DNA from 3 places in the Planococcus sp. SE5232 genome. Region 1 is predicted to be linked to each of the others. Evidence: riboswitches for the same ligand, from Rfam matches in the RefSeq annotation. Region 1 holds a riboswitch; each other region holds the start of a gene.
What was found. Region 1 has a riboswitch for cobalamin ahead of cobT (nicotinate-nucleotide--dimethylbenzimidazole phosphoribosyltransferase). Riboswitches for the same ligand answer to the same signal wherever they lie in the genome.
Positions count from the first base shown of each region.

Region 2: another riboswitch for cobalamin. It lies ahead of ACRC6Q_RS03905 (ABC transporter substrate-binding protein); the one in region 1 lies ahead of cobT (nicotinate-nucleotide--dimethylbenzimidazole phosphoribosyltransferase).
Region 3: another riboswitch for cobalamin. It lies ahead of metE (5-methyltetrahydropteroyltriglutamate--homocysteine S-methyltransferase); the one in region 1 lies ahead of cobT (nicotinate-nucleotide--dimethylbenzimidazole phosphoribosyltransferase).

Region 1 covers NZ_JBOGCP010000001.1:284,209-292,194, reverse strand. Annotated here, with positions in the region: gene ACRC6Q_RS01355 (DsbA family protein) at 1-778, shown strand, start outside; gene ACRC6Q_RS01350 (monooxygenase) at 791-1,099, shown strand; gene bluB (5,6-dimethylbenzimidazole synthase) at 1,169-1,819, opposite strand; gene cobT (nicotinate-nucleotide--dimethylbenzimidazole phosphoribosyltransferase) at 1,889-2,938, opposite strand; cobalamin riboswitch at 3,025-3,199, opposite strand; gene ACRC6Q_RS01335 (glycine betaine ABC transporter substrate-binding protein) at 3,380-4,312, opposite strand; gene ACRC6Q_RS01330 (ABC transporter permease) at 4,787-5,647, opposite strand; gene ACRC6Q_RS01325 (quaternary amine ABC transporter ATP-binding protein) at 5,640-6,839, opposite strand.
Region 2 covers NZ_JBOGCP010000001.1:808,316-816,301, reverse strand. Annotated here, with positions in the region: gene ACRC6Q_RS03915 (adenosylcobinamide amidohydrolase) at 1-1,168, opposite strand, end outside; gene ACRC6Q_RS03910 (FecCD family ABC transporter permease) at 1,171-2,163, opposite strand; gene ACRC6Q_RS03905 (ABC transporter substrate-binding protein) at 2,156-3,133, opposite strand; cobalamin riboswitch at 3,550-3,736, opposite strand; gene argS (arginine--tRNA ligase) at 3,784-5,445, opposite strand; gene ACRC6Q_RS03895 (DUF1934 domain-containing protein) at 5,445-5,852, opposite strand; gene ACRC6Q_RS03890 (antibiotic biosynthesis monooxygenase family protein) at 6,021-6,518, opposite strand; gene speB (agmatinase) at 7,085-7,957, opposite strand; gene speE (spermidine synthase) at 7,961-7,986, opposite strand, start outside.
Region 3 covers NZ_JBOGCP010000003.1:177,803-185,788, forward strand. Annotated here, with positions in the region: gene metE (5-methyltetrahydropteroyltriglutamate--homocysteine S-methyltransferase) at 1-2,080, opposite strand, end outside; cobalamin riboswitch at 2,241-2,420, opposite strand; gene ACRC6Q_RS12105 (site-2 protease family protein) at 2,993-3,493, opposite strand; gene ACRC6Q_RS12110 (DUF2975 domain-containing protein) at 3,922-4,401, shown strand; gene ACRC6Q_RS12115 (helix-turn-helix domain-containing protein) at 4,412-4,636, shown strand; gene ACRC6Q_RS12120 (DUF2975 domain-containing protein) at 4,683-5,168, shown strand; gene ACRC6Q_RS12125 (SPFH domain-containing protein) at 5,234-6,232, opposite strand; gene ACRC6Q_RS12130 (TPM domain-containing protein) at 6,265-7,041, opposite strand; gene ACRC6Q_RS12135 (TFIIB-type zinc ribbon-containing protein) at 7,038-7,986, opposite strand, start outside.

The DNA.
Region 1 (7,986 bases):
TGAACCGGTGCTTCGCCGTTTCACAGAGCAATATGGTGAGCATTTCAACTTCCAGACCGTAATGGGCGGATTGCTGGAAAAATGGCATGACGGCCCCATCGATCCGGCAAACGGCATCTACAAGCCAGCCGATGTCGCAGGCCATTGGAGAGAAGTCGGTGATCATTCAAGGATGCCGATCGACGGCACATTAATGATCGACAATCCCGTACAGTCGTCTTATCCCCCTTCACGAGTCTTTAAAGTGATTCAGGAAAACCACAACGACGCCAGAGCCAATGAATACCTGCGCCGTGCAAGAGAAGCGCTCTTCGCATTCAACCAAAACATTTCAGAACCGTCTGTTATAATCGAGATCGTCAACAACATGGGACTCGATGGTGAAGCCATCGTCAAACAAGCCGAACTGCCAGCCGGACAACAAGCGTTGAACGAGGACTTCGCTCTCGCCAGAAGTCTGGGTGCCAGAGGCTTTCCATCCATCATTATGGTCAATGAAGAAAACAAAGGCGTAAAACTTGTCGGCGGCCGCCCATTCGAATCCTATGTGGATGGCTTGAAGCAAGTGCTGAATCAGGACGAACTGCAAGCAAAGCCGCAACCCGCGCTTTCGCAGTTGTTGGAAAGAGAACAATTGCTCTTTTCCAAGGAAATCGAAGTCATGTACGATGTGGAGTCGACAGAGGTAAACTCGTTTATTGAAAAAGAACTTTCGCCAGGGTATTATCAAACAAATGAAATTTTAGGCGAAGCCTATTTCTCACTGATTAAAAATTGAGGAGGAAACAAGATGGCATATATCCTGCAAGTGGATTTCGAGATGAATGGCCCTTTCGGAGACGAGATGGCTGAGGCATTCTCAGAACTGGCAACAAGCATCAACAATGAAGAGGGCTTTATCTGGAAAATCTGGACCGAAAGCCCGGAAACCAAAGAAGCCGGCGGAATTTACCTTTTCGAGACAAAAGACGCGGCGGAAAAATACGTGGAAATGCACACTGACCGATTGGCTGGCTTTGGCATAACACCGGTACACGCCAAGATTTTCGAGGTCAATTCTGCATTGACGGAAATTAATAAAGGCCCGGTTAAGCAGTAAAAGAATCACATCAAATTAAACAGGGCAGGAGACGCTGATTGATCCAATCACGCCTCTTGTCCTTTTCATTTAGAATCCTAATTTCCCATTCCATTTATCTTCAAAAACCTGGTTTTCCAACGAACGCCTTTTTTCCCATCCCGCTGTTTCCAGAATCGGCTTGTCGGGATAATCTTCGGTGTAGCCAAGCGAAAGTAAAGCGATCGGGTCGATATGCGGCGGGATGTCCAAAATGTCCCGGACATCGTTTTTCTTGTAAAAACTTACCCATCCCATCGCCAATCCTTCTGCACAGGCGGCCAACCACATGTTTTGAATGGCGCAGGCAGTTGATAAGGCATCGGTTTCGGGAATGGAATTGCGCCCCAGGACATGTGAGCCGCCGCGTGTAGGATCACAGGTCACACAAATCGTCACTGGCGCTTGTTTCAACCCTTCCACTTTCAAGCCAAGGAATTTGTTTTCTTTTTCCCCTTCATAATGGATGGCCAGTGCCCGCCGCTCCTTGTCTGCGGCCCAAGCCAGTTTTTCTTTTGTTTCAGGTGAAGACACTAAAATGAAGTTCCACGGCTGCATAAACCCTACGGACGGCGCATGATGAGCCGCATCCAGAATATTGGTGACCAGCTCCTCCGGAATCGCTGTCGGCAAAAAGCTTCGAATATCTCTTCTATTATAAATTGCTTTATATACGCCTTCTTTTTCTTCTCTCGTAAACATCTTTTCATCCTTTCAGCATCTCGTCTTCACTTGTTGTCACTGGAATGAATATCCTATGGTTCCGTTACCTCAAATTTCAAGGCCCACTTCAGAAAAGGTGGCCATCTCTCTCATCATGTTACACGCCGCTTCCACAAGCGGGAACGCTAAAGCGACGCCCGATCCTTCACCCAAACACATATCCATATGCAGCAGCGGTCTGATGCCCAGCAGTTCACTGGCTCTTTTGCCGCCCGGTTCCGCACTTGCATGTGAAGGGATCAAGTAAGCTTTCACTTTCGGTTCAATCGCAACAGCGAGCAGCGCCGCAACTGTAGAAATATAGCCGTCCAACACAACCGGCACACGGTTGGCTGCCGCTCCGATCATGATACCCGCCATGCCGCCGATTTCCAGGCCGCCCACTTTGGCAAGGACATCGATCGCATCCCGCTTATCTGGATTGTTGACCTCAATCGCCGTCTTGATGACCTTCACTTTATGTGAGATTCCGCCATTGCCGACCCCTGCTCCGTTGCCGGTAATCTCCTCAGGTGGAATGTCCCCCAGAACAGACAGAATCGCCGTGCTCGGCGTCGTATTGCCGATGCCCATTTCGCCGGTTCCCAGGATGCGGGCGCCGTTTCTGATTTCGGCTTCCGCAATTTCTATTCCCACTTCGAGCGACTGGATAGCTTCTTCTGTGGTCATCGCAGGTCCTGTCGCGATATTGCCTGCTCCTTGCTTAATCTTCCGGTCGATCACTCCGGCATCACTTGGAAAGTCCCCTTTTACCCCGATATCCACGGTGACGATTTTCGCACCGGTCGGCTTCGCTAATACACCGACTCCGGTTATGCCTTTTGCGATGAACATCGTCTGTGCAAACGTCACCTCTTGTGGGTTGGAAGAAACCCCTTCCTCGTACACGCCATGATCGGCAGCCATCACCACAATCGCCTTTTGATCCACCACAGGATACAGTTCTCCATATATTCCCGCCAGTTGTACAGCCAGGTCTTCCAGCCTACCCAGACTATGCGGCGGCTTGATGAGACTGTCCACCCGCCCCCGTGCCATATCCATCACTTCCAGATCCAAGCCCTCAAACCGTCCAATCGTTTGCTGCAATAAATCCATCTTTTTCTTCCCCCTTCTATGTTAAAAAGAAAAAGCCTTCAGTTTATTTGCGCGAACAAATAAACGAAAGACTTTTCCATGATCTATAAGCAGAAAGTAAGCAGGCAGGTCTCCTGGCTCTGGATCATCATTTCACAGGCCTTCCCAGACAAAAGTCCAGTGGCTATTTCCATAAAACTCCCCGTTACAGTGGCGGGACCGCTGAAGATTTTCACTTCATTCCCTATTCTCCCCGAAGGGCACCTCTTACTGATATTCTATTTATGTTTCATCAAGCTTACACTGGATAATCTTGGCCAGTCAAGCTCCAAAAAGGAATCTCAGCAGCGACTCCGCGGGCAAGCGAAGTAGTGAAATCCAACCAACCAAAAACCCCAAATGGGGACATCGTTTAAAATGTCTGCCATTCAGGGTTCAGTTCCTTCTATATAAAAGAATTATTTATTCAGCAGGTGTTAAATCTTCGATTGAATCGATGTCCATATAAGCGGGAACGACAAATCCGATTTTAGCGCCTTCGAGGTTAACTCCAAGATCGACTACACTGTCGCCATAAGTTTCAAGCTGAGTGGCGTGGGTTCCCGGCAACCATGCCGCTACCATTCCGTCTGCTTGTCCTTCAGAAACAGCCTGCCACATCACTGCATTGTCAAGCGGCGTCAATGTTACTTCAAAGCCTTGGTCTTCCAAGACTTTTCCGACAACATTCGTTGAAACGACTTCCGTATCCCATTCCACGTAAGCCAACTCAATTTCTGTGCCGTCTACTGCTTCTGTACCGGCTGTCCATTCAGCAACTTTATCACTGTTTTCTTCTACCCATTCAGTTGTAACTTCTTTAACATCTGCGCCATTTGAAACTTCCAGCATGATGCTTTCGATATCAGCAGACTCCCATTGGAATTGATCAAGAATTGTGTAGGCTTCAGGTTTCTCTTCTTCTAAACCTTCACGTACCATTGTGTTGATCGTTTCAGCATCGCCGAATAAGCCATTAGGATCTTCAAGGTATTTCAAATCATACTTCTGGAACTTCCAGTGCGGGCTCCAGCCAGTGACGATGATCGGTTCTTCGTTATCGATCGCTTCGCCTAAAGCTGCAGCCATCGCGCCGCTTGAAGAAGTGACCACTTCCCAGCCTTCAAGACTTTCGTACTCTTCTGTTGCTGCTTCAGATGCAGCAACTACGCCTGCGCCTGCTTCAATGCCTGTAATTTTGTAACCTAACTCTTCACCGTAGTTCACGTCTTCAGAACCGGAACCTTCAGCAGTTCCTGTGTCTGAAGCCTCTTCGTCATTTCCGCACGCTGCTACAACCAGTGTCAGCATAAGTACGAACATAAGCCCTAAATGTTTCCATTGTAATTTGAACATAAAATAATCAATCTCCTTTTTCTTTAATATTATATAAATTGAACTAGTGATCTTCACCTGCTGATATTCCGCAAATCAGTTCCTGAAAACCCAGTGCTCCTGCATCGCTTCGCTAGCTTCGTCGCAAAGATACGGACCGAACTCCCTTCGGCCGTATCTTTCCTACGGGCTTGCGCCGAACTAACTCGGGCTAAACGCCCGAGTGGATTTCTTGTATGTCGTTGCACTGCTCCCGCGGGAGTCTCCACTGATTTGCTCCATATCTCTTATATATAAGGGAAAATACAGAGTCGCTTCGAATTCTAACCTCTTAGCGCCGGCGCGTTCAGGGGCTAGGCGAAGCAAGAAGACAGGCGCCCTTTGCCTGGCTTCTTGCGGGAGACATGCCCAAAGCGACCGAAGCGTTGTGTAAAAGCTAGTTTCTTTAGTTCAACTTACATACTTGGTACTTTTCTTTTTATAACTTTACCAAAATTAGCTTTTCACTCTTTTTTGTCCAGTGAAACTTTGCGTAAACCGATCGATGATGATTGCCAGGATGACAATCCCCAAGCCTGCGACAAATCCGGTTCCTACATCAGCCCGCTGCAAGGAAGAAAGAACTTCCCTGCCGAGACCCGGTGCGCCGATCATCGATGCGATAACGACCATCGACAACGACAACATAACCGTTTGGTTGATGCCGGCCATGATTGTCGCTTTGGCCATCGGCAATTCCACTTTAAAGAGCTTTTGTGAACCCGTGCTGCCGAAAGCTTCGGAAGCTTCGACCAATTCTTTTGATACTTGACGGATTCCGAGGTTCGTAAACCGAACAGTCGGTGGAGTGGCGAAAATCAATGATGCGAAAATGCCGGGAACCATTCCGATGCTGAAAAATGCCACAGCCGGAATCAAGTAAACAAAAGCTGGCATGGTCTGCATAAAGTCAAGAACAGGCGTAATGATGCTTTCCGCGGTTTTGCTTTTCGACATCAGGATGCCGATCGGAACCCCTAGGAGGATCGACAAGAGACTTGCGACAAGAACCAATGTAAACGACAGCATCAATTCTTCCCACAGCCCTTGGTTCCAGACCAGCAATAGGCCAATAAGAGAAAATGCAGCCAAGCCAAATCGTTTTCCACTGATGAAGAATGCCAGTATCGCGACGATCAGAATCACAATCGGCGGCGGGACTGCTGCAAGAACGTCTGCAAATTCTTCCAGGCCGTCCGCAAATTCATTTTTAAGAGGATCGAATAGGAAAGCGAATGTATCTGATATCCAATCCGTGAAATCCGAAACTAATGAAGACAACGGAATTTCCGGGATGTTGTCCATAAAATTAAGCATGGTTGCGATTCACCTCGCTTTGTCCTGCAAGCGCGGAAATGACGGCGCCGCGTACGATGATGCCGAGCAGTTTTCCGTCTTCCACAACCGGGATCGGAACAGGAGAATTATGGCTGATTTCAAAAATCGCATTCATCAAGGTGTCTTTAGTGACAGTCGGTGCATCCGTCTTCAGGATATCCAGAAGGCTTTTCACTTCAGCTTTAAAGGCAACGGAAGCGTCATCGGCTGTTACATAGCCTTTCAGGTTCCGCTTGCTATCTGTTACATAAATGCTCGAGATGCCTTCTTCTTTCATTCTTTCCAAAGCGACACGCGGACCGTGCTTATCGATGTTGATCGTTTCAGGGCGTTTCATGATATTGAACGCGGTCAATACTTTCGAGCGGTCGACATCTTGAACGAATTTTTTAACGTAATCATTGGCCGGATTCACCAAGATTTCTTCCGGTGTACCGACCTGTACGATGGAGCCGTCTTTCATCAACGCGATTTTATCGCCGATGCGCAGAGCTTCGTCCAAATCATGTGTGATGAAAATGATGGTCTTCCGCATGGTTTCCTGCAGATCCAATAATTCATCTTGCATTTCTTTTCGGATCAATGGATCCAGTGCGGAGAAGGCTTCGTCCATCAGCATGACTTCCGGATCGTTCGCCAGCGCTCTGGCTAATCCGACACGCTGCTGCATACCCCCTGAAAGCTGGGATGGCACTTGTTCTATGTACCCGCCCAAGCCGACCATTTCCAACGATTCTTTTGCTTTTTTATGTCTTTCCGCTTTGTCGACCCCTTGGATTTCCAAGCCGTATGCGGCATTGTCCAAAACGGTCAGATACGGGAAGAGGGCAAAGTTTTGGAACACCATACTCATTTTTGTGCGGCGCACTCTGCGCAGGTCTTTTTTATCCATCGCTGCCAGATTTTCACCATCTATAAATACTTTTCCTTCTGTTGGATCGATCAACCGGTTCAACAAACGAACCAAGGTCGATTTCCCGCTTCCGGAAAGCCCCATGATGACAAAAATCTCACCGGCTTCCACTGAAAATGAAGCGCGATTGACGCCTACTGTACTGCCCGTCAATTTTAGGATTTCTTCTTTCGATTTTCCTTCACTGAGCAATTTCAATGCTTGCTTAGTATTTTTACCGAATACTTTCGATAATCCTTCTACTTCAATAATTGACATCTCTTGCTCACCTCTCTGCTATTCAATTTATTGCCTGGATAGAAGAGCAGTTCATCGCGTCTATTCATCTATCTTCCATAACAACTTTATCCATTCATTTATTAGACTCTTTGGAAATCTCGCCCTAATAAAAATGAATATTTACCTATTATTTTCACCGGTTCAAATATCACTTGTCTCACTATACGCACAATTTCCTATCATTACAAATGTTGCAAGCGGGATTTTTTAGTTAAAAAGAAAATTTAAACACTTTTAAACTTCCTTAGAAAAATCTGCGATTTATTTCATTCATTTGTTTATTTTCTACAAAAATGTGTTCATGACAGTATTTCAAGGGATCAGAAAATGACGTTTTTTTGATATCTCTATTCCTGGAATCAAGAAGGAGATAGATCCTGAAAAGTTTTAAAAAAATATTTTGAAACCTGATTCCTCTTGCATAATTACAAGTATTTCTTTCCGATTTCAGCCTGAAAACTACTAAATTATCAATAAGTCGCGAAACAGAAATCCGATTTTATATTCGATAGTCACGACCTGCTTGTGGATAAAACATCTTGCGTCTCTCTTACGGGCTTATTTTTAACGTTCACGAAGTACTCGAGGTTTTTCAAACGCTTTTATACAGAACTAAAAAGAAATAATGCTTTGCTTAAGCATCTCTTCACCTTCTGTATGGTCCTAGTCGTATATCTGAATTTCCATTTCGTTTTCTGTTTTCCCTCCAAGAACGTAAAGTTTAAATTGGATAAACTTACGCTAAAGGAACTCACTAAGAAAAAGTGTTAACCATCCATAACTTTATTAAGTTATATTTACCTATTATTAATTCTGTATTTCAAGGATATAATACCTTCTTAATGGAAATTAATTGATGTAACTATGTTTTTCAAGAATAGTAATTTAGTAACTGCATTCAATTCCAGGATAATTTTCATATTACTATTTGTTTTTCAACATTAAATTATTTTCATCTGATGCTGACAAGGAAAGCGGTCACAGTAAATTCTCAGTTTTCACTGGTCAAGTTTGCTGAAAAAAAGGTAAACAGCTTAATCAACTCTCTACTATATTTCGAAAAACATTATTTCACTATTAATACCGATTCTGTCGAAGAAAAATGATAGTAAAATCAAAGCCATAT
Region 2 (7,986 bases), 520 kb from region 1:
TGATGGTCCCGACGCGCAATGTACGCTCCACGGCTTTCGAGACATCCACGCCGTTGCCGACGCCCGCCGTAACAGCAATCACGACAGAACCGAATGGACCAAGGTATTCTTTGATGATGGCGTCCTGCGTCTGGACAGCGGTCATCATCCCTACCGTATCCGTCGTCTTCAATCCGCTCAGTTCAATGAAATCGGACATTTCCTGGACGCTGTCATTGATATTATAAAAAGCATCCACATGGCGGTTCATAAAGTTACGGAACCATCCGGAACCCGCGTTGACAACCGCTGAAGAAACCGTCTTTAACGGAATCGGGCTTTCATAAAGGACCATATCTTTGGAAATCTGAAATTCCTCAGCGCGTATGGTGTGGAAATCGGCTTCACGTTCGATCCCAGGCAATAAAGTGATCTGCGGCTTCGGCAATTCAGGATGCGGATGATTGCTGACGCGTGTATGATAGACCGTTTCGATGTCCTGTTCCCGAACCACTTCATGCGGTTCGCCGATCCGGACAACCTGTCCCCGGTCCAGCAACAGCAATTGATCGCAATACATCGACGCCAGGTTGATATCATGAAAAATGGAGACAATCGTCAAGTCTTTTTCGATGGCCTGCTTTTTAATGGTGTCGAGTAATTCCTTCTGATGGTTGATGTCCAGATGGTTGGTCGGCTCATCCAGCAACAGAATCCCTGCATCCTGCGCCAGTGCCTGAGCCACAAAGACGCGCTGTTGTTCGCCGCCCGACATCCGGTCGATCTGAGTTTTTTCGTAATGGCTGATGTCCATCAGGCGCATCGCCTCCAGTACGGCCTGCTCATCTTCTTCCGACCAGGAAGAAAACCAGCCGCTTTGATATGGGTATCTGCCAAGTGAAATCGTTTCCCGGACGGTATGGGCAAAAGCGTGGGCATGCAATTGAGGCAAGACCGCCATTTTTCTGGCCAAATCCTTTGCCGGAAAATCAGCAACCGATACACCGTCTATCCGGACATCCCCTTTTGCTGCCGGCAGCACGCCGCTGATCAGTTTCATCAGGGTCGATTTGCCGCTCCCGTTTGGTCCTAAAATACCGAGAATTGAGCCTTTATCGACAGTAAACGATACGTCTTTGACGATATCCTGATCGCCGTAGCCGCCTGTCAGCCCTTTTATTTCAAGCATAGTTAAGCTCCTCCTTTGCGTTGTCGGAAAAAGATGAATGCAAATACCGGCGCTCCAATAAAGGCGGTAATGACACCGATCGGCAATTCCGTCGGTGAAATGATGGTTCGTGATACCAAATCACAGACAATCAAAAGAGCTGCTCCGTTGATGAACGATAAAGGCAAAACGTGCCGATGGTCCGCCCCCCATAGCAACCGGGTCATATGCGGAACGACCAAGCCGACAAAGCCGATGGTTCCTGAAACCGAAACAGCTGCTCCCGTCAGTACCGAACCACCGATTAAAATCGTCATTTTGCTCTTTTTGACATCCACACCCAAATGCTGCGCGCGCTCTTCCCCGAACAGCATGGCGTTCAACTCACGGCGCTTCAGCCATAAAACGAAAGAGCCGATCAAAACGAAGGGCAGCGCCATCCGCACGTATGGCCAGCCCCGCATCGACACACTGCCGAGCAGCCAGCCGATGATTTGGCGCAGTTCTTCCCCGGTCAACGCGATCATCAGGGAAATGATCGATCCGAGAAATGAACTGAAGATGATGCCTGTCAAAATGACCGTTTCCATTTTCATGGAGCGATCCACCAGCTTAGCGAAGCTCATGACGGCAAGCATCGTCAAAAGCGCACCGATCATGCTCATGACCGGTAAGGTGAATGGTCCCAGAAACGGAATCGAAATACCAAAAAAGAGCGTCATCACAGCGCCGACTGAGGCACCGGAAGACACTCCCAAGGTGTAAGGATCGGCCAGTGGATTCTTCAGAAGCCCCTGAAACGCTGCACCGGCAATCGCCAGCGCCGCACCGACAAGCCCTGCTAAAATGACACGGGGCATGCGGATGTTCCATAGTATATTGGCAGCTGCTTCATCCGCTGACGGATTCCACAGCACGACCGGTGAAATGGAGACCGTTCCGACCGTTACTCCCAGCAGTACGGCTCCTGCTAAAATCAGCAGCGAGACGCTGTATGCCAGTACATTCTTAGTCATTGAAAACTTCAGGGTAAACAGCTTGCGCCATTTCCATCAGCCCTTCTGATAAGCGTGGGCCTGAACGGGTGAGCATATCCGAATCCAGGTTATAGACAGCATCTTCTTTAACAGCAGTCACTTCTGCGAAGCCGCTGCGTGATTTGATCTGTTCGACAGCGTCTTCTACATAGGCACCCTCAGTTGTAATGATCACATCTGGATTAGCCGCAACGATGGCTTCCGGATCCATGCTTACCCAACCTTCCAAATCGCCGGCTACATTTTCAGCGTTGATGAGTGTCAGCATTTCGTCCATAAATGTCCCTTTACCGGTCGTATAGATGTCCGGCTGGCTGCCAACTTCCAAAAAGACTGTTTTCGGCTCTTCGATTGTACTTGCCAGTTCCTCGATTTCCGCCACTTGTACTTCCATTTCTGAAACAATGCTTTCCGCTGCTTCCATCGTACCGGTCGCTTGCGCGATAACCGTGATGGAATCATAGACTTCTTCAAAACTGATCGCATTATTGACGACGAATACATCAAGTCCCGCATCACGCAATTGCTGTAAGCCTGCGTCTCCGACACCCAGTCCGGATTCATGGGCCAGCACCAAGTCCGGCTGAAGGCTGATGATTTTCTCCACATTGAATTCCTGGCCGCCGATTTTCTCGACTTCTGTTGCCTCTTCCGGGTAATTGTCAAAATCCGAGACCCCGACCATTTTGTCGCCCGCCCCTAACTCATAGACGATTTCCGTATTCGACGGCACCATTGAGACAATAGCTTCCGGTTCTTCCTCAATGACCACTTCTTCCCCGACTGCATCCGTCATGGTCACTGGAAATTCAACATCCACCACTTCTGTCGGCGGTTCTGCCGGTGTTTCCACGTCTTCTTCTTCCACCGGTGTTGCCGTATCTCCGCACCCTGCCATTAAAACCGCGGCCAACCCTGCTGTTGCTCCAAATTTCCAAATCTTCTTCATGAATAAAACCCCCTTGTTGTTTGTAATGCTTTATCTATATAAATTGAACTAATAATTTGTAGTAGTAGATATTCCGTAAAACAGCTACGCTTTCCAGCGGGCTCGCGCCCAATCCTCCTCGTCCGCTGCGCTCCCTGCGGTGTATCGGTCGTCTCGCTAAGCCGCAGGAGTCTTCGCTGTTTTGCTCCATATCTTTAGAGTTTTCTCTGATAGTCGCAGCGATATATAAAATGCTATTTCTTTAGCTCAACTTATCTAGCCATTTTATTAAATGATAGAAATAACTCCTTAAACAATTCAGGTACAAAAGGTTGAAAAATTTTCTTGGGAACACAAAATCCCCCGCAGCAAACTGCGAGGGATGGAAAGGACGCCATAAAAAAGCATGCGCATCCAGCCTTTCCTCGCAGGCGTTTGGGTGTGTCGTCATAAAGGCAGGTCTCCTGGCTTGTGGTCGTCGGTTTCTGCACCTTCCCAAAGCATCGCTTCAGTGGCATCTAGCAGATTCCTCTCACATACAGTGGCGGGACCGCGCCGGAATTGAACCGGCTTCCCTTTTAACTCATGTTCTTAGACATAAGCACCTTTATGAATTGTTATCATATTCTGTTACTTCTCTATTATTATACACCTAAACGCGGGTGTGTTTCTTACATTTTTTCCGGAGCTGCAACGCCGACTGTTTTCAATGCATTGGCTAAAGTCGTTTTCACGGCTGTGATCAATGCGAGACGGGCGCCAGTCAATTCCGGATTCGACGCGTCCAATACTTTATTGGCATTGTAGAAGCTGTGGAAATTGGATGCCAATTCATGGATATAGGTCGTAACTCTATGAGGCGCGCGCTGCTTCGCTGCATCGGCGATCACTTGCGGGAAATCCCCAATTTTCTTCAGGACATCGATTTCTTTCTCAGAAGTCAATAAGTTCAACTGTCCTTCTGAAGCCAACAGACCTTGCTCCTCTGCCTGGCGCAGAATTGAAGAGATGCGGGCATGAGCATATTGCGAATAAAAGACCGGATTTTCATTGGACTGTGAAACGGCCAAATCCAAATCAAAGTCCATATGCGTATCGCCTGAACGCATCGCGAAGAAATAACGCACCGCATCCAAGCCGACGAGTTCAACCAGTTCGCGCATCGTCACCGCTTTACCGGTACGTTTGCTCATCTTCATCTTTTCGCCGTCTTTGTACAATTGCACCATCTGGATGATGCTGACTTCTAGCGTGTCGCGGTCATAACCAAGTGCCTGGATCGCCGCCTTCATGCGTGGGATATAGCCGTGGTGATCAGCTCCCCAGACATTGATGAGCTTGTCGAATCCGCGCTGCAATTTGTCTTCATGGTAAGCGACGTCGGGCATCAAATATGTGTACGTGCCGTCATTCTTGATCAACACGCGGTCCTTGTCATCTCCAAAGGTCGTTGAACGGAACCAAGTCGCCCCATCTTCTTCGTAGACATGCCCATTGGCACGGAGTTTAGCCAACGCATCATCAATTTTGCCATTTTTGTAAAGGGATGATTCAGGATACCAAACGTCGAATTCCACGCGGAAGTCCGCCAGATCCTGCTGCAATTTCGCCAATTCCACTTTCAATCCGTGCTGGCGGAATGCTTCAAAGCGCTCTTCGTGGGTCATGCTGACGAATTTATCGCCATGTTCCTGGACTAGCGCGTCCGCGATGTCTTTAATGTCCTGTCCACGGTAGCCGTCTTCCGGCATGCTGTCGCCTTTGCCTAGCGCTTCAAAATAACGTGCTTCGATCGACAAAGCCAAATTGTTGATTTGATTGCCGGCATCGTTAATGTAATATTCGCGTGATACTTCGTATCCTGCCAGGTCCAATACATTGCACAGCGAATCGCCGACTGAAGATCCACGGGCATGGCCCAAGTGCAGATCGCCTGTGGGATTGGCTGATACGAATTCCACCTGGATGCGTTCGCCGCCACCTGCTGTTGAACGGCCATAATCGGCTTTCTGCTCCAGCACGGTTTTGATGACATCCTGCAAATAATCCTTTTTGATGGTGATGTTGATGAAGCCTGGTCCGGCAATTTCAACTGTCTGGATATTTGCTGCATCTTTATCGAGGTTTTCGACAATCGCTTCGGCAATGGCGCGGGGCGGCTTTTTCGCCAAGCGTGTCAATTGCATGGCGATGTTCGTGGCGTAATCGCCATTCGCTTTATCTTTCGGCGATTCGAGTTGGACTTCAACCGGCTCGGTCGTCAATTCCGCTTTTTCGATCGCTTCTTTAAACGCTGTTTTAATCGCATGTTGAACTTTTTCTACTGCATTCATCATTTAGCCTCCATAAACTGTATTTCCATTTCGTATTCGCCGACATGATCCGCGCCAAGCGTAAGGTCGTAGCGGACCATGAACCGCGTATCGCTGACCGACAGCTCGTGCGCTTTTGTCGTCAGCATGAATGACCCCTGTTCATTGGTCAGATTGCCGGTTTGTTCTTTATGTAATAAAAAAGGTAGCCGCATCTGCAGGCCGCCGCTTCTCATGATCACCGCTTCATTTTCTTGAATTTTGACCGTCGTCCGGATTTCAAGTTCGTCCTGCTGCTCCGCATATTGCAGATAGCGCAGCTCGTTTTTTTCCGTCAAGGTGCCTTGGGATTCCAACGTCATCACTTGCTCTTCCATATCCGGCTGGCGGATCGTCGTCGTCAGTTTGATCGTCACTGTCTTTTGCATGGCTCTCCGCCTCCCCGTCCTTTGATAACCTTTATATTATAGCTTGACTCGACTGTTTTTTTCAATGAAGGATTGGCAGGAACTGCAGATTAGACAAAAGACCACATATTTTGGCCTCAGCCAAAGCTACGTGGTCTTTAATCCTATTCCATTGCAGAGCATAGCTGGTTACCTTGTATAGGTTGTAACAAAAGAAGGGCGCGGGAAAATATTCGGGCGTTTGTCGATGCCTTCCGCCGTGCCACGTTTTGCATGTGCATGGCCGTATGCCTGTGATTCCTGCCAGTCTTTGAATGATTGCTCGTCTTTCCAAATCGTCAGAATCGCATAGGTATCCGAATTCAGCGGACGCAATACGCGAATTGCTGCAAAGCCGGGTTCCTTTTCAACCATTCCTGCCCGATTTTGGAAGCGTGATTCAAACAGCTCACGGCCTTCCTCCGTCACCGGAATATTATTGAATACGGCGTAGTAACCGTCATTGATATCTCCCACTGCATTCAGTACTCCATAAGCTTCTGCCCCCTGCAATCCTGGGCCGCCTTCTGTTTCATAAAGCAGAACCGCTTCGTCGCCGTTCACCAAGTAAATCAGCCGTGCATTTGCCAAGTTCGCCATCAACGTCACCGCCTGATCGCGATGGCCCGTCCATTTATACAGTTCCATTGTCAGCACCTCTTCCAGATAATTAGTCTCTATTATCTTAACGGTTTTAAATCAAAGATTCTATTTTGGAGGGCTTCGACCGGTTTTGTGGTTCTCCCAGCATTCCGTCTGACTTACGGCTTCTGTACTTTAACATGAAATTGAAAAAGCCGATCTGGGAAATTCCAGACCGGCTTGGTTTTTTGTCATTCAAATCCAGATGTTCGCTTGCGCTTGTCACGGCTAGACGGCTGCCTTCGCTTTTCTTTGTTGTCCAGACTCCAACGGCCAACTCCTCGGGTCATAAGCCACTCTGGCTATGCGGCAAAGGACGCCGCTTCGTCAGATCGTCTAAACCTTATTGCTCCTGCAGCACTTTGTGCTTCGTCGCAAAGAGGTGGCTCAAACTACCTTTGAGCCACCTCTTGCCTGTCGGAGCTGAACGGCCGTTTCCGCTTTTCTTGTTGTCCAGACTCCGGCAGTCCAGCCCCTCGAGTCGCTTCAGCCTTTCCAGCAATGGCACAGAACGCCATTACCGGCAAGGCTTCCAGCGCTTGTCGCGGCTAGACGGCTGCCTTCGCTTTTCTCTACTCTACCCAACCCAAAATCATCTCACGCATCAGCTTGCTTGCTGTGTTTGCGGTTTGGTCGGAATGGTCGTAGACAGGTGCAAGTTCTACTAAGTCGAAGCCGACGACGTTGACGCCTGACGCTGCGATGGCATGTATAGAAGCCAGCAGTTCGCGCGACGTGATGCCGCCTGCGTCGACAGTGCCTGTTCCCGGTGCGTGTGCCGGGTCCAACACGTCCATATCGATCGTCACGTAGACGTTGCGCCCTTCGAGGGTCGGCAATACTTCTTTCAACGGCTCCAGCACTTCAAATTTCGAAATGTGCATGCCTTGCTCTTTGGCCCATTCGAATTCTTCTTTCATGCCCGAACGGATGCCGAATGAATAGACGTTCTTCGGTCCGATATGGTCCGCGATTTTACGGATCGGCGTCGAATGTGAATATTCTTCGCCTTCGTAGTTTTCACGAAGGTCGGTGTGTGCATCAAAATGGATGATCGCCAAGTCGTCGTATTTGCTGGCGACCGCTTTCATGACCGGCAATGACACTAAATGTTCGCCGCCCATGCCCATTGGGATTTTATTGTCAGCCAAAAGCGTGTGCACGTAAGTTTCGATTTCAATCAGACTTTTTTCCGGATTGCCGAACGGCAAGGGAATATCGCCTGCATCGAAAAACTTCACGTCCCCGAGTTCACGGTCGAGATACGGGCTGTATTCTTCCAGTCCGATGGACACTTCCCGGATTTTGTTCGGGCCGAAACGGGATCCCGGACGGTAGCTGACTGTCCAGTCCATCGGCATGCCGTAAAGGACGGCTTTTGACTCTTCGTAATTCGGATGGCTTTTGATGAATACTTTTCCTGAATAGGTTTCGTCAAATCTCATCGTTTACTCTCCTGTCAGATCTTTCACGA
Region 3 (7,986 bases), on a different contig from region 1:
CCAGTCCAACACCCAGTTCATATGGATTCTTTTTGAGTGACTCAATCAGTTCTCCATGGCTTCTTGACGTCTCAATTGAAATGACGTCTGCATCAAGGGCGCGTATTGGCTCAATGAAATCATTGAATTCGCAATAGCACATATGGGTATGGATCTGCGTTTCATTCGCCACACCCGATGTCGCCAGTTTAAAGGCATTTACCGCCCAATCCAAATATTCATGCCAATTTTCTTTGCGAAGCGGCAAACCTTCACGCAATGCCGGCTCATCAACTTGAATAATTTGGATGCCGGCTTTTTCAAGGGCGTCTATCTCTTTCCTCAATGCCAGTGCAAGCTGGTTGGCTGTTTGTTCATGCGAAATGTCGTCCCGGACAAATGACCAGTTCAAGATCGTCACCGGCCCTGTCAGCATTCCTTTCACGTAGTTCGAAGTCAATTGCTGCGCCTCCACGACTTCCTTGACTGTCATCGGTGCAGTCCATTCAACGTCCCCATAAATGATCGGCGGTTTCACACAGCGGGAACCGTAAGATACCACCCAAGCTTTTTGGGTAAAGGCAAAGCCCGTCAATTTCTCGCCGAAATACTCCACCATGTCTGTCCGCTCAAATTCCCCATGGACCAACACATCCAATCCAATTTCATCTTGAAGCTCAATCCAGCGTGCGGTTTCATTCTTCACAAATTCCGCATACGCCGAATCCGTGATCTCCTTTTTGCGCCAAGCACTCCGTGTACGCTTTACTTCACCGGATTGTGGAAAACTGCCAATGGTCGTAGTCGGAAAAATCGGCAGCCTGAGAGCTTGCTGCTGCTGTTTCTGGCGTTCTTTGAAAACCAGCGGACGCGTAAAATGTTCCGGCTTCACTTGCGAGACAAGCTCTTTCACCTGAATGTTTTCTCTAACTTCATGCTGTGTCAACGCTTCAATCGCGCGTATGCTTTCGGATACGTTTCGATTGCCGGACCATGACCCTTCCCGTACATAGGCAGTCAGCTGTGTCAGTTCTCCAATTTTTTCATCCGCAAACGATAGGACATCCAACAGGACATGCGGCAGGGCTTTCTCTTTTTTTGTGGTCACCGGCACATGCTGCAGGCTGCAGGAAGATTGAATCCATGCTTCTGCCACATCACATACGGCTAAGACGGCTTGAAGATTCACTGCTTTTTCCGCTAGGTTAGCACGCCAAATATCCCGTCCGTTCACAGTCCCGATTCCCAATACCCGGTCTTTTGGAAAACCGTATTTGCGGATTGCAGCCATATTTTCTTCTGCCCCCTTAACAAAATCAAGGCCGATACCTGCAACAGGCAATTGCGACAGTTCTTCATATGCCGAAAGGGCTTCAAAATAGGTTTGCAGCATAATTTTTGCAGCCGGGACTTCATCCGCTAGTTGTGTGTAGATTTCCTTGACCAGTTTGACGTCTTCTTCGTTCAATGACAACGTTAATGCAGGCTCTTCCACTTGAATCCATTCCGCTCCCGCATCGACGAGTTGCTGAAGGACTTTCGCATAAAGCGGCAAAAGCTGCAACAGGAACAGTGCCTTCGACTTGGCATCATATCCTTTCGCGAGCTGCAGAAATGTGAACGGTCCAATCAGTGTAGGTTTTGTTATGATTCCTAACTCTTCTTTCGCCTCATTGAAATAGGAAACCAGATGATTATGCGTCAACTGCAAAAGCTGTCCTTCGTATTCAGGAACAATGTAATGGTAATTTGTATTGAACCATTTAGTCATTTCACAAGCCACTACTTCATCCGCTCCACGGGCCATCGCAAAATAAGTGCCCAGATCGACCTTGTCCTCTGACCATTTGTAGCGGGCCGGCACTAAGCCGAACATGACCGCGTGATCAAGCATACGGTCATAAAGAGTGAAATCCCCGACAGTCAACAACTCTAATCCAAGCGATTGCTGCCGTTTCAGATTGTTCAGGCGAATCTCTTTCATTTCTGCGAGGAACTGCTCCTGTGATAATCCACCTTTCCAAAACGATTCCAAACTGCGCTTCCATTCCCGATTTTCTCCGATATACGGGTAGCCTACGACTGTACTCACTGTTTTCATCCGCTATTCCTCCTTTAGGATTTACAAGATGCCAAATACAAAAAAGCCATCTCCGCTTATGGGAAATGGCTTAACATTCAAGTTCAATAGACGCTTAAAAAGCATGCAAAAACTTGTTGTCGCAAAATGAATGTCACCACCTATTTCCACGTAGGTATTTGGCGCGCACTAGAAATTGGCAGGTCTCCTGGCTCATCTTCAACGCTCATCACACCTTCCCGTCTGAGACAGTGGTTTTTGTGAATCGCTCCGATTTACAGTTGCGGGACAGCGACGGATTTTCACCGTTCTTCCCTTTTAAGCCAAGCCGCAGCTTGGCACCAACTCTTACACGTTATGTAATTCTGACAACTATAGCATATCAACCACAGAAAATATAGAGTTTTCCGATAAAAGAGATTGGTTTGGTTTTCAAGAGACTTCACAAAAGCAATAACCAAAGACAATTACACAGGAAGCCGCATATCAGTATGCGGCTTCCTGTGGTGCGCTCATTTTGCCCAGTGATGGAAGAAGAAATAGAACGCGATGAGCACGATGACAATGACCGAAAGGATGAGCATGGGCACAAGACCAAAAGTAGGTTCCATTTAAACTCCTCCTCCTTTTACCCTTATCATACTCCGCTTCATCAAAAATTTAAAATAAAAAGATTGATTATTCAGTTATTTAAAAATACGGAGTTTGCATTCCCACTAAAATCGCTGATGCTAAAATTCATTTGAGGAGAATACGTATTTTAGTCTTCCGGCAGTGGCAATTATTCTCGCTGACTCTCACTTCAAGTAATAACTTACAACATTTTTGTAGGATTTAAAGTATGCCCTAGCCGGTTGTATGAAAAGCTTGCAGGGTTTCGTATTCTGGTCGTTTTCTTTAGATCAGCTATCGATAAACTAATGATATCTATTCTTATGAAACGGCTTTACTTTGTTTTCTATTTTCTTTTATCAGGTTTAAAACCTGTAATCCATCACTTGGACCACCGCCTAAAAATGGTGGATAGGTGAAGGGAATCAATGACGTTGCACATATAAAAAAGTTTGCGCCTGCCAGATTGATCAAGATAGTGCCTGTTACTCCGGAAAAGAAATGCGAAGCAAAGTATAGTGCCGCAAACCCAAACAATGAAGCAATCGGTCCGCCCACAAGGAAAACCAGTCTTTGTTTAAATGTAGGTGGCGGCAATTCTTCCCGGTTCGAAGGCTGGCAGAAGCCTGAAAGCGCTATGGTGAGATAGCAGGTAATTCTGCCAAGATTCAACTTCAGTTTTTTCTCTTTACTTGATGAACCCAAAAAAATCTCTGCCTTGGCTTTTTTGTTCTGTGCAATTGTTGCAATTGCATGGCCCATTTCATGTATGAAAAGAGCCGTTGTGATCATAAGTAAAACTGTAAGCACTTCAAAGAGCATCAACAAAACGCTACCTCCGTTTCTGTAAATGTAACCTACATTAATTTTATGTATGCTATCATATTACCAATAATTAGAAAACTTGAAAATGTTTTTCGGAAAATCAATAAGCACTTTAATCTCCTTCATAACAGTACATTTTTATAGAAAAAAAGAGAGAAGATATGCTGTAAACAGCCTCCTCTCTCCCTTTCTTCGATTTTATCGGTCACTCGATCAATCCAGCCTGTTGTAAGAATTCTTCAGCTACAACTTCTACCATCTGGCCTTCATCGTCTGCATGGTTGGTTCATCGATTATAATGCTTTCTTGCGCCTTTTACAGTAATTAAAAATAAAATTTAATTCGTAAATCAATATTTATATATTGTAATTCGATAAATAATAATTTATACTAAACTTAATCTTAACCAAACGAGGTGCTTTAATATGAAACGGGAAACACTGTTCCTGAAAATCGTTCTTTTCCTGATGGCCCTGCCGGTCGTGGCCGTGTGCATCTTTGTCGTACCTCCACTTTCAAGTTTTGTCGGGGAACTCATACCGGAATGGCCATTTTTGCAATACTTCTTCCTGATTGCCCTGTACGGTACCGCCATTGCGTATTTTGTGGCCTTGTATCAAGCGATGAAACTGTTGGGTTATATTGACCGGAACATCGCTTTCTCTGAAAGATCCGTTAAGGCACTGAAGAACATCAAATACTGTGCCTTCACCATCACCATTCTGTATCTATTGTGCTTGCCGATCATCCTGTACGTGGCGCAGGTCGATGATGCACCGGGACTTGGTGGTCTCGGTATGGTCATTACATTCGGTTCCATTGTAATAGCTGTCTTTGCAGCAGTTCTTCAAAAACTCCTGGAAAATGCAATTGAAATAAAATCAGAAAATGATCTGACGGTCTGAGGTGAATAATATGGCAATTATAATCAATATTGACGTGATGCTGGCCAAACGGAAAATGAGTGTAACCGAGCTTTCGGAGAAGGTCGGCATCACGATGGCCAACCTGTCCATCCTGAAGAACGGCAAGGCGAAAGCTGTCCGCTTATCAACCTTGGAGGCAATCTGCAAAGCATTGGATTGTCAGCCGGGAGATGTCCTGGAATACCGCCCTGAAGAAGAGGAGCCCTCATCTTAACTGGTTTTTTCGCTTCAGCTAATGACCGACAAGCGAGGTGTGCATGATGAAAACAAATTCGGCTGCACTGCTTTTTCTGAAGGCAGTACTCGTACTGCTTGCCCTTTTGGCGCTTGCCTTCTGCCTGTTTGCCATTCCTGGAATGGCCAGCAGAGACGCAGCGGCCCATCCGGAAACAGCTTATCTGCAATACCCTTTCCTGTTATCTGCCTATCTGTTATTCAGCCTGTTTTTTATTGCCTTGTACAAAACGTTCAAACTGCTGGCTTTTATCGGGCGGAACCAACCATTTTCCAAGGAATCGATTCATGCATTAAAGACGATCAAGTATTGCGCTCTCGCAATCGCCTTCTGCTTCATTGCCGGATTAGCATTCCTCATTTTCGTTATCGGCGGCGATATCGCCGGACTGTTCATGCTTTGTATGATCTGTATAGTGGCTTCAACGGCTGTCTGCGCGTTTGCAGCACTTCTTGAAAAACTCACCGTTCAAGCAATCCGGTTAAAAGAAGAAAATGATTTGACGGTTTGAAATATCGCAACCAAAAAACCGCTGCCCGGATTTTCATCCGGGCAGCGGTTTTCAGCTTTCATGCATTATCCCAGCTTCTGCCCGCAATTCGGGCAGAATTTGGAGCCTTCATTTTTCTGGCCGCAGTTCGGACAGAACTTCGGTGCCGCTTGCCCGCTTGTTTCTGGCTGTGCGGCCGAATCGCTCGAGCCAGCATCAGCAGTGTTCTGCTGCTTGCTGGAATCCGACTCTTTTTGGCCGTCCATCATTTCTTTGGCGATGTTCATGCCCATCATCATGCCGGCCATGTCCGATGCCGCGTTGGATCCCGATGATTTGCCCATGGCATCGGCCACTGAGATCTGCTGGTATTTGCCCACGTCGCCGACCATGCCGTGTGACGCGCTTTTGTTGATCATGTCCTGGATTTCCTTCGGATAATTGAAGCTCATGACCTGGAAGCCGGTGACTTTCATGCCGTCGTCCATCAGCTGCATATTCAGGTCGTCCTGGATGCCCTGGCCGATTTCATGCGCATTGGCCTGCAGATTGAACATGTCCTTGCCCTCTTTTGTAATCCATCTCATCAAGAGCTGATCCAGGATTGCCGTGATACGGATTTTCACATCGTCCACCAGATAGCTGTTGCGGACACCTGCAATCTTATCGATCAAGCCCACATAATCGCTGACCTTGAACTGAAAGGCGCCGTTCGCCCGGATTGGCATGCCGCCGGGCAGCTGAGGCGCCGGGATATTGATCGGGTTTTGCGTCCCCCATTTGACCGTGAACTCCTTGGTGTTCACGAACAGCACTTCGACACGCATGCCGCTGTTGAAACCGAAACGGAAACCTTTTAAAGTCGATAGAAATGGCACGATTTCCGATTCGATATCGTACTCGCCTTCGTCTTCGAAGATTCCTTCGATTTTGCCGTTATTGAGGAAAATAGCATCCTGCCCAGGCCGAATAATGAGCCGGCTGCCTTTTTTGACTTCGTTATTGTTCCATTTCCAGAAAATCATATCGTCCCTGAATTCTTCCCATTCCACTACATCTGAAAATTGATTGCTAAAAAAACCCATTCTGTTCATCTCCTCCTCTGGTTCGATCCGCTTTAAAACTTACGTCCGCCTCCACTGAAGGAGCGTCCGCCCCCTGTACTTCCGCCGCCAAAGCCGCCGCCCCCGCCACTTTTCTTCGGAACTTTGCGGCGTGAGATGGTCTTGTTGCGGAACTGGTCGAGCTTGCCGGTCACCCGTGAATTGTCCCCATCAAAATAGGTGCTTGCCGTCGTCGTCACACGTCCACCCGAATTGTAGACCATAAAACCGACGATGCCACCGCCTAGCAACAGCGCAACAGCCAGCTGGAACCAGTTTTTAAAGAAGATGCTTTCCGGATTGACGCCGGGGCGGAATTCCATGTAACGGCTCGCAGTCGTCACCGTTTCACGGAATGCACCTGCATAATCACCTCTTTGCATTTCCGGAAGGATCCGGTCCAGCACCAGGTTGACGCGCTGGTTGTCCAGCGTCGTTTCAGCTGTTCCAAAACCAGCCAGATACACATCGCGTGTCGCAATATTCATCGTCAGCAGTACAGCATTTTCCTGGCCATTTTCTGCAGCCCATGCGTCAAAGAAATCACCCATATAATCTACGACATCAAACGCTTCCGGGTCTTCAGAGGTCAGGAACAGGAAATCCGTTCCATGCCTGCCGCTATGTTCCGCTGCGACAGCTTCCAATTCCGCGATCTCCGAGTCACTCAACAGATTGGCGTTATCGTATACACGCTGATCCACTGCAGCAGACGCCGACACTCCGCCGATGCCTATGAAAATCAGCAGGAAATACAGAGTCATCAGCCATTTGGATTGAAAATCCCTCACCAAAGAACACCTCCCACAGCGAATGAAATCACTTTCAAGACGGCGAAAGCGGAAGCTGCAATGCCGGTGAACCAGGCAGCGACTTTGAACGCACTGATCGGCGGCTTGCCGACCACTTTACCGGTTTGGCCGTTCATCGCAAACGTATGTTCCTTATTTTCGAAATCATAATAAACCATCCATACCGGAAACAATGTATAGTAGACATTCTTTTTATGTGCCTGAATTTGTTTATTGGTATAGCTGACGGTTGAATAGCCGGCAATGGTGCTGCTTATGTACGAGTCGATATAAGGAACAATCTTCGATTCGACCCGTGAAAACAGCGCTTCATCATCGTAATCGTACTTCTCGGCCAGGTACCCTGCCAGGTAGGGCATTCTGAAATCCTTAAGTTCCCCGTAATCATACGGCTCCAGTTTGTCCATCAATTCATCGTCCATTTTCTCCGACGCATCCGCAGGCACTTTCAGGTAGCTGAGGTCCATTTCCCGGCGGACATCATAGAAATCCGTCTCCGTATAGATGGTATCGCCCCGCGTATAATTGCGGACTCTGGTCGCCAGTGCCGCTACGTCCGCTTTGCCATCGATATCGTACAGCCAAAACGGCACATACATGCCCGTCATCTTTTTGATCCGGTCGCCGCTCGCAAAGCCTGGCGGCGTCAATCGCCCGTTCTTCGTCCATTTTCGGAAAGCGGCGACGGCCTCGTCTTTGCTGATGGTGAAAGGGATCACTTTGGCAGGGGCCAAGTCACCCGTCAACCGGTCTGCCAACAGCACCGGCGCCCCGCAGAAGCTGCAATGGGTCGCGGTGGTTTCCGCTTCAGTCAGGATGACCGCTCCGCAGTTTTCGCAGTGATATTCCTTCGCTTCCTCCGGATCGAATTTCCGCAGGATGTTGGTTTCCGGAAATGTCTCGATGTCATCCTGCCGGCCGCAG